2 regions of the Paenibacillus mesotrionivorans genome follow, and region 2 is predicted to be linked to the other one. Evidence: predicted binding sites of a transcription regulator. Region 2 holds the regulator's gene; the other holds the start of a gene.

Region 1 (3,407 bases), on a different contig from region 2:
ATCTTCGCATACGGCGAAGTATCCGAATCGCCCGGAACCACCACAGCCTGTTCCATGCCGAAGCGCTCCTTCAGCCGATCCTCCAGCTCAGAGAGCCCGAACAGCTCCCTTACCATAGGCTCAATAGCCTCCAGCAGGCTGCGGCCGGATTCGCTGATCCGCATGCCGTAGCTTTCCACATCAAGAAGGCCTTGGGCTTTGAGAAAATCCACTTCACTTCGCAAAACTCTCTCCGTCATATCCAGCGAGGAAGCGAGCGTTCTCCGTCCGACTACCTTGGAGAGCATGATGTGATGCAGGATCGTGTAGCGCTTCCTCATGGTGTCCATTAAATCCGGCAGAAGCTGCTTCTGAATATCGAGCACGGACCTCATCTTCTCACTCCTGGACAGGGTATTGGACCGGAAATGTCCCGCTCTTACATCTTTAGTCCCAGCTAGGAATGGCGGCGCCATTCGACAGAGACTCTCTAGCCTCTTACATTGTATTCCTCTTCCTTGGAAAATGCAAGAATACGGTGACGCTTTCAATTGTAAAGTTTTTAACCACGGGCGAAATGAACAGGGCGTATTTTTCCCATAATACAGGGCTCCCAAGGGTGTAAGCGGCATCAAACACTGGCCGAATGGAGCAAGAATATTTATTCTAATGTAGCTGGCAGAACGCCTCCAACGGGAAGGGCTTCAGAACGGTCCCCGGGTGGACTAAAGTTTGCGAGTGGGCTGTTCTTGAGGCGGGATTTGGAGCAAATCTTCAGCTAAACATGACTCATATCTGAACGGGTATGTCTCCTCCATGACGGGTAATGGTAAAATTTGATTCTTAAAACATGATGTAGAGTATGCTCCAGCCGGAACGCATATATGCGGCACTGGTAAGCAGGGTTTTTGACAGTTCCTCCAGTTGTAACGGAACTGAGCGACTCTTAGAACACGATTTAGCTTGATTTCCAACTGTAACGGAACTGAGCAACTCTTAGAGCACAAATTTACTGGTAAACCGCGCCTTGAAGAGCTGTAAGGGTGTTTGAGTTCCGTTATAAAGTAAATACACGGGTTTTCGGCCGCTAAGGGCTTCTCAGTTCCGTTAGCGCTCCAGCCCGTCTGCCAGCCCCCATGCGCACTCCCCCATCCTCCCGCTCATCCCTTCCACTCTCCCATCCGTCCCACCTTGTCCATAGTCCTGTTACATCTACCCTTCCCCTTTCCCAACAACTTTTCCCCGCCATCCCTTCCACCCTCCCGCCCATCCCTTCCATACTCCTGCCTGCCCTATCCGCCTTCCTGCCCGAGGCCCGCCCAGTCGGCCGCCGCAAAAGTTCCTCCTGGGATTCTTCGAACAAGCACTTGCAATTTGTCACAGGCTATCATATAATAACACTTGCCGCCAAAAACGCCTGCCAAGGGCGATATGGCCGTTACACCTATATGCACCCGTGGTCCAATGGATATGACGCAGGCCTCCGAAGCCTGAGATCGAGGTTCAATTCCTCGCGGGTGCGCCATAATATTCCTTCAAAACCAAGCAGCCGCAAGGCTGTTTTTTTGTATATTTTACCGCGCTGCAGATTTCTTTGACCTTAATTGACTTTTGACCTTCGTTGACTTAATATGGTCTTAACGTGAAGGGAAACACCCTTCACACCGGCATATGATCCACCTGAAGATGAACATTTTAAAGGAGGGAATTGCAACATGAGTTTGATACCTATGGTCGTAGAACAAGACGGACGAGGCGAAAGAGCCTATGACATTTATTCGCGCCTGTTGAAGGACCGCATCATCTTTTTGGGCAGCGCCATCAACGACGCCGTAGCCAACGCCATTGTCGCCCAGCTGTTGTTCCTGGATGCCCAGGACCCCGAGAAGGACATCCATCTGTACATTAACTCCCCGGGCGGTTCCATCACCTCCGGTATGGCTATCTATGATACCATGCAGTTCATCAAAGCGGATGTCTCCACCATCTGTGTCGGCATGGCTGCCTCCATGGGCGCATTCCTGCTGACCGCGGGTGCCAAAGGCAAACGCTTCGCCCTTCCCAACAGCGAAGTGATGATCCACCAGCCGCTGGGCGGCGCCGAAGGCCAGGCCTCGGACATCCAAATCCGCGCCAACCGCATCATCAAGATGCGCGACAAGCTCAACCACATCCTGGCGGAGCGCAGCGGACAGCCCTTCGAGCGCATCGAGAAAGACACCGACCGCGACAACTTCATGAGCGCCGAAGAAGCGCTGAAGTACGGCCTGATTGATAAAGTCATTGAGCCGACCCGCGCCAAATAAGCTTCTTTCCCTTAATACCCCAACCCCCGGTTCCTGAACCGGGGGTTTTGGGGCTTTATAGAAGCAGAACCGGTGAGCCTTCACCCTTCCGCGGAGCCTGCTGCAGCCGTCACAGACGCAGAGCCCTCCGCGGCAATACGGCTTTTCCTGCTGTCGGATAACAGCCCGGCCACAATCCCCGCCAGCAGAACGGCTCCACCCAGATGGAAGGCCCTGGCGAAGGAAGCGGCTGACGCCTCCTGCATCCTGCCGCCGATCCGGGCGGCAAGCTCCGCTCCTGCGGGATAATGCTCCACCCAGCTCCGCAGGGCCGCTCCTCCAGCTTCACCCGAACCTCCAACCTCCTTCATCTGCACCGCCAGCTCCGCCTTTGCTCCGGCGGGCAGCCTCTCATCCGCAGAAACCCAAGCGGCAATATCCGCACCCGCCTTCACCGTATTGTCCGCCACAGCCTGATTCAGCACCATCACCAGCAAGGCCACGCCCATGACGGAGCCCAACGCCCGGGTCATATTGGTTACGCCGGAGGCGATACCGATTTTCTCTTCGGGCACATTGCGGATCACTGAGCCCATCACCGGAGCCATAGCTAAGCCCATGCCCACTCCGAACAAAGCGAGCCGCCAGACGATGGCGGAGAGAGGCGAGGCTGCAGTAAGATCACCCAGCAGCCAGGTAGAGGCGGCCAGCACTGCCATGCCGGTACCCACAAACAACCGGCTGCCGAAGCGGTTGGCCAACGCCCCCACACTGGCGGAAACCACCATGGAGGCCAATGGCATAGCCGAGATGATCAGCCCCGCTTGAAGCACACTTTTGCCTAGCAGCCCCGTCAGAAAATAGGACATCAAGAAGCTTGGTGCCATTACACCGGCACCGATTAAGAGCAATGTCAGACAAGCCCAGTTGAAGGTGCCGATCCGGAACAGCCGCAAGGGCAGCATCGGGTTTCGCAGCCGGCTCTCCACCATCAGGAAAATTACAAGCAACACTGCTGCCGCCCCCAGGAGAACTAACAGCTTCGGGGAACTCCAGCCCCATTCGTTAGCCTGGATCAGCGCATACGTAAGGCTGAACATGGCCCCGGTAAGCAGACCCATACCCAGCCAGTCGATCCCTCTG
Region 2 (3,407 bases):
CTGCTTCCCAAGAGCTGCAGCACTTGCTGGCGGGCCTTATTAAGGCTGACGCCCAGATTGTTCAGAACCCGGGCAGCCACGCCTTCACCTTCGCGTATCAAACCCAAGAGGATATGTTCCGTGCCCACGTACGTATGTCCGAGCTTACGGGCTTCATCCATAGAAAGCTCAATGACTTTTTTAGCCCGGGGCGTGTATGCAATATTGGTCGGCTGCTCCTGTCCGCGGCCGATCAGGGATTCCACCTCATCCTGGATCTTCTCCAGGCCCAAACCTAGGGAAATCAGCGCCTTGGCGGCAATGCCTTCCCCTTCTTTAATCAATCCCAGCAAAATATGCTCTGTACCGATATTATTGTGTCCCAACCGCACAGCCTCTTCTTGTGCCAAGGCCAATACCTTTTGGGCACGCTCCGTAAATCTGCCAAACATCATCGTGAACACCTCCAAATGGAATAATCACTTGTTGCTTTATTTCTGAGCCAAATGGCTGCGGATCAATTCCGCCCGGCGTATATCCCTTCCCTCTGCCGACAGCTTCTCGCCGGAGAGCTGCTGCAGGAATGCGGGCTGGGTCATGACCAAAAGCTCGTTTAACGCTGTTTTGCTGACGTTCTGCACCATCCCCAGATCTACCCCAAGCCGTACATCGGATAAACGCTGGGCGGCCTCCTTGGAGTCCATGATGATGGCATGGGTCAGAATCCCGTAGGATCTGCAGATCCGGTCCTGCATTCTGGCTCTGGATTCCACCGCCAGAATCTGCCGGGCGCTGCGTTCATGCTCGATAATCTGCCGGACCACACTATGCAGATTATCCAGGATCTCCTCCTCCGATTGCCCCAGTGTAATCTGGTTAGAAATCTGGAAGAGGTTGCCAACCGCCTCGCTGCCTTCGCCATAAATTCCTCTTACGGCAAGACCCACTTGGGTGATGGCCTGCAGGATCCGGTTGATTTGCTGAGTAATCACAAGTGCGGGAAGATGGATCATCACCGAGGCCCGGATGCCCGTTCCCACATTGGTGGGACAGCTGGTCAGGAATCCCCGCCGCTCGTCAAATGCGTATTCCAGCAGCTCCTCAAAGCGGTCATCCACCTCATTAGCTACCTGCCAGGCCTCCCGAATTTGAAAGCCTGAGGCAAGAACCTGGATGCGGATATGATCCTCCTCATTCACCATAATACTGATGGATTCGGATTCGTTCAACAAAACCGCACCGTTTTGTGATTCGTTGGCCAAATTGGGGCTGATCAGATGCTTTTCCACCAATACCTTCTTCTCCAGCTCCGACAGCTCGGAGAGTGGAACCATCTCTACCTCGCCATCTTCCTGAAGGTTTCCGGCCTCATGGAGCTCCCGGATTTTGTCCAGTACCTCACCGGACTGGGACTTGGTGGCCAGCATGGGAAACGGGTACCCGTTTAAGTTACGCGCAATTCGCACTCTGCTGCTGATGACGATATCCGAATCGGGACCTTCGCCCTTCATCCATTCCGTCAATGCCTGCTCGAAAAATCGCCGGGAATCCATACCCTTGACTCCTCCCATTTTACAAGCCGGAGGTTTGCCGCTCCAGCTCTTTGATCTGGTCCCGGATTTTCGCTGCGGCTTCAAAGTCCTCATGCTCCACCCGCTGGACCAGTTCTTTCTTCAACCGTTCCAATTCACGCTTTACCTGGATTTTACCACCAGTGCGTTTGGGGACCTTGCCCGTGTGCACGGTATTCCCGTGAACCCGCTTGAACAGCGGATCCAAGCGCTCGTCGAAATATTTATAACACTCGCTGCAGCCGAAGCGGCCCAGCTTGCTGAATTGCGAATACGTCAGCCCGCAGTTTTCACACCGCGGCGGTGTTTCCTGCCTGCGTTGGCTTCCCGTAGGCGGTTCAAAATCGAGCAGACCGGACAGCAGATTGTGGATCGAAAATCCCCCTGCCGTCCCCGGAATCATTTCACCCTTTTCCCTGGCGCAGGATTCACAGATGTGAAACTCCGTCTTCTCGCCATTGACAATCTTCGTAAAATGCAGGGTTGCCGGCTTTTTGCCGCATTCCTGGCAAATCATGAGAACGTCCTCCCTTTCCTCATGGACTCAACAAGGCAATGAGCATTGCCTTCAGAAGCTTGGCTCTGATTTCATCCCGAAATGGAAGCTTGATCTGAAGCGCGTCTCTGGATATCGCAGCACGGATAAGGTTCGCTTCCCGGCTCGAGATCTGCTTGCCCTCCTCCAGCTGATAAACCAATCCTTCGGCACCCGTCTGGTCAATGGCCTCGCCAATGGTTTGGAAAATGTGGTTAAGAATTTGCCCCCTGGACGACAGCTCCACCTTCTGAATCCGGATGTAACCGCCGCCGCCGCGCTTGCTCTCCACCACATACCCTTTTTCGAGAGTAAACCGGGTGCTGATGACGTAATTGATTTGGGAAGGCACACACTGAAATTCATCCGCCAGGTCGTTGCGCTGAATCTCAATGATACCCCCAGGACTCTGCTGGAGAATTCGCTTCAGGTAGTTTTCTATGAGTTCCGAAATATTTCTCATCCCTCATCCCCTATTCCCGCAGCTTGTTTTTTTGACTTGACTTTGACTTTCTTTGACCTTGTAAATATTATAGCACCATTTTCTAAATTATCAAATCATTTTGAAGGTGTCGTGGCAATTGCATTAGAGAAGGCTGCTAAAGCTCTCCAACAAGCTACCCACAGTATCTCCTGAAGGGGGAAAGTTTATGGCGGGAAGGGTTTCCCACAAACCGCGAAAATTACAAACGGAGCCGGACAGAGGATAATCGGGGTGGGACTCTCACCAAGCTTTGCACCAAGTTGACTAATAGCGGCTCTTCAGTCCGTTAGCCGCAAGTAACTTAACCATTTCGCTTTTTCGCCATTCTCTACATAACACATCCTTTCTTACGGACACCAGAGACCTTATTCGTCTCATTGAGCACCATCCTGAGCTCTAACGGACCCAGGTGCTCTTATTCCGCTGAAAAGATGCCTCCACCGCCTCCGTTTCCGCAAATAGCGTCACTGGAGTCCGTTAGCCCGCGAGACTACAACAAAAAGACCCTCTAGCGTGAGCTAAAGGGTCTGTCTGTGCTTGGCAACGTCCTACTCTCCCAGGACCCTGCGGTCCAAGTACCATCGGCGCTGGAGGGCTTAACGGTCGTGTTCGAGATGGGAACGCGTGGTTCCCCTCCGCCATCATCACCAAACGCTTTGCAAGTCAAGGCTTGCGCCCTGAAAACCGGATGCGAAACGAGGTCACCGAAACCTCTTCATCTATACCACTGCTTACCAAGTGAGTGTGGCTACCGCCAACCTCGTAGGTTAAGCCCTCGACCGATTAGTATTCGTCAGCTCCATGTGTTGCCACACTTCCACCCCGAACCTATCTACCT

What was found. Region 2 encodes CtsR, which represses protease genes until heat stress. Its sites were predicted from a motif close to ATGGTCAATAAAGGTCAAACA; they were not measured.
Region 1: the regulator CtsR is predicted to act here: its motif matches at 1,571-1,591, upstream of clpP (ATP-dependent Clp endopeptidase proteolytic subunit ClpP).

The regions. Positions count from the first base shown of each region.
Region 1 covers NZ_JBJURJ010000007.1:60,906-64,312, reverse strand. The annotation lists gene ACI1P1_RS11885 (sugar-binding transcriptional regulator) at 1-374, opposite strand, end outside; tRNA gene ACI1P1_RS11880 (tRNA-Arg) at 1,430-1,504, shown strand; gene clpP (ATP-dependent Clp endopeptidase proteolytic subunit ClpP) at 1,695-2,285, shown strand; gene ACI1P1_RS11870 (DHA2 family efflux MFS transporter permease subunit) at 2,366-3,407, opposite strand, start outside.
Region 2 covers NZ_JBJURJ010000029.1:64,205-67,611, forward strand. The annotation lists gene clpC (ATP-dependent protease ATP-binding subunit ClpC) at 1-434, opposite strand, end outside; gene ACI1P1_RS29260 (protein arginine kinase) at 471-1,532, opposite strand; gene ACI1P1_RS29265 (UvrB/UvrC motif-containing protein) at 1,552-2,067, opposite strand; gene ACI1P1_RS29270 (CtsR family transcriptional regulator) at 2,087-2,548, opposite strand; rRNA gene rrf (5S ribosomal RNA) at 3,105-3,221, opposite strand.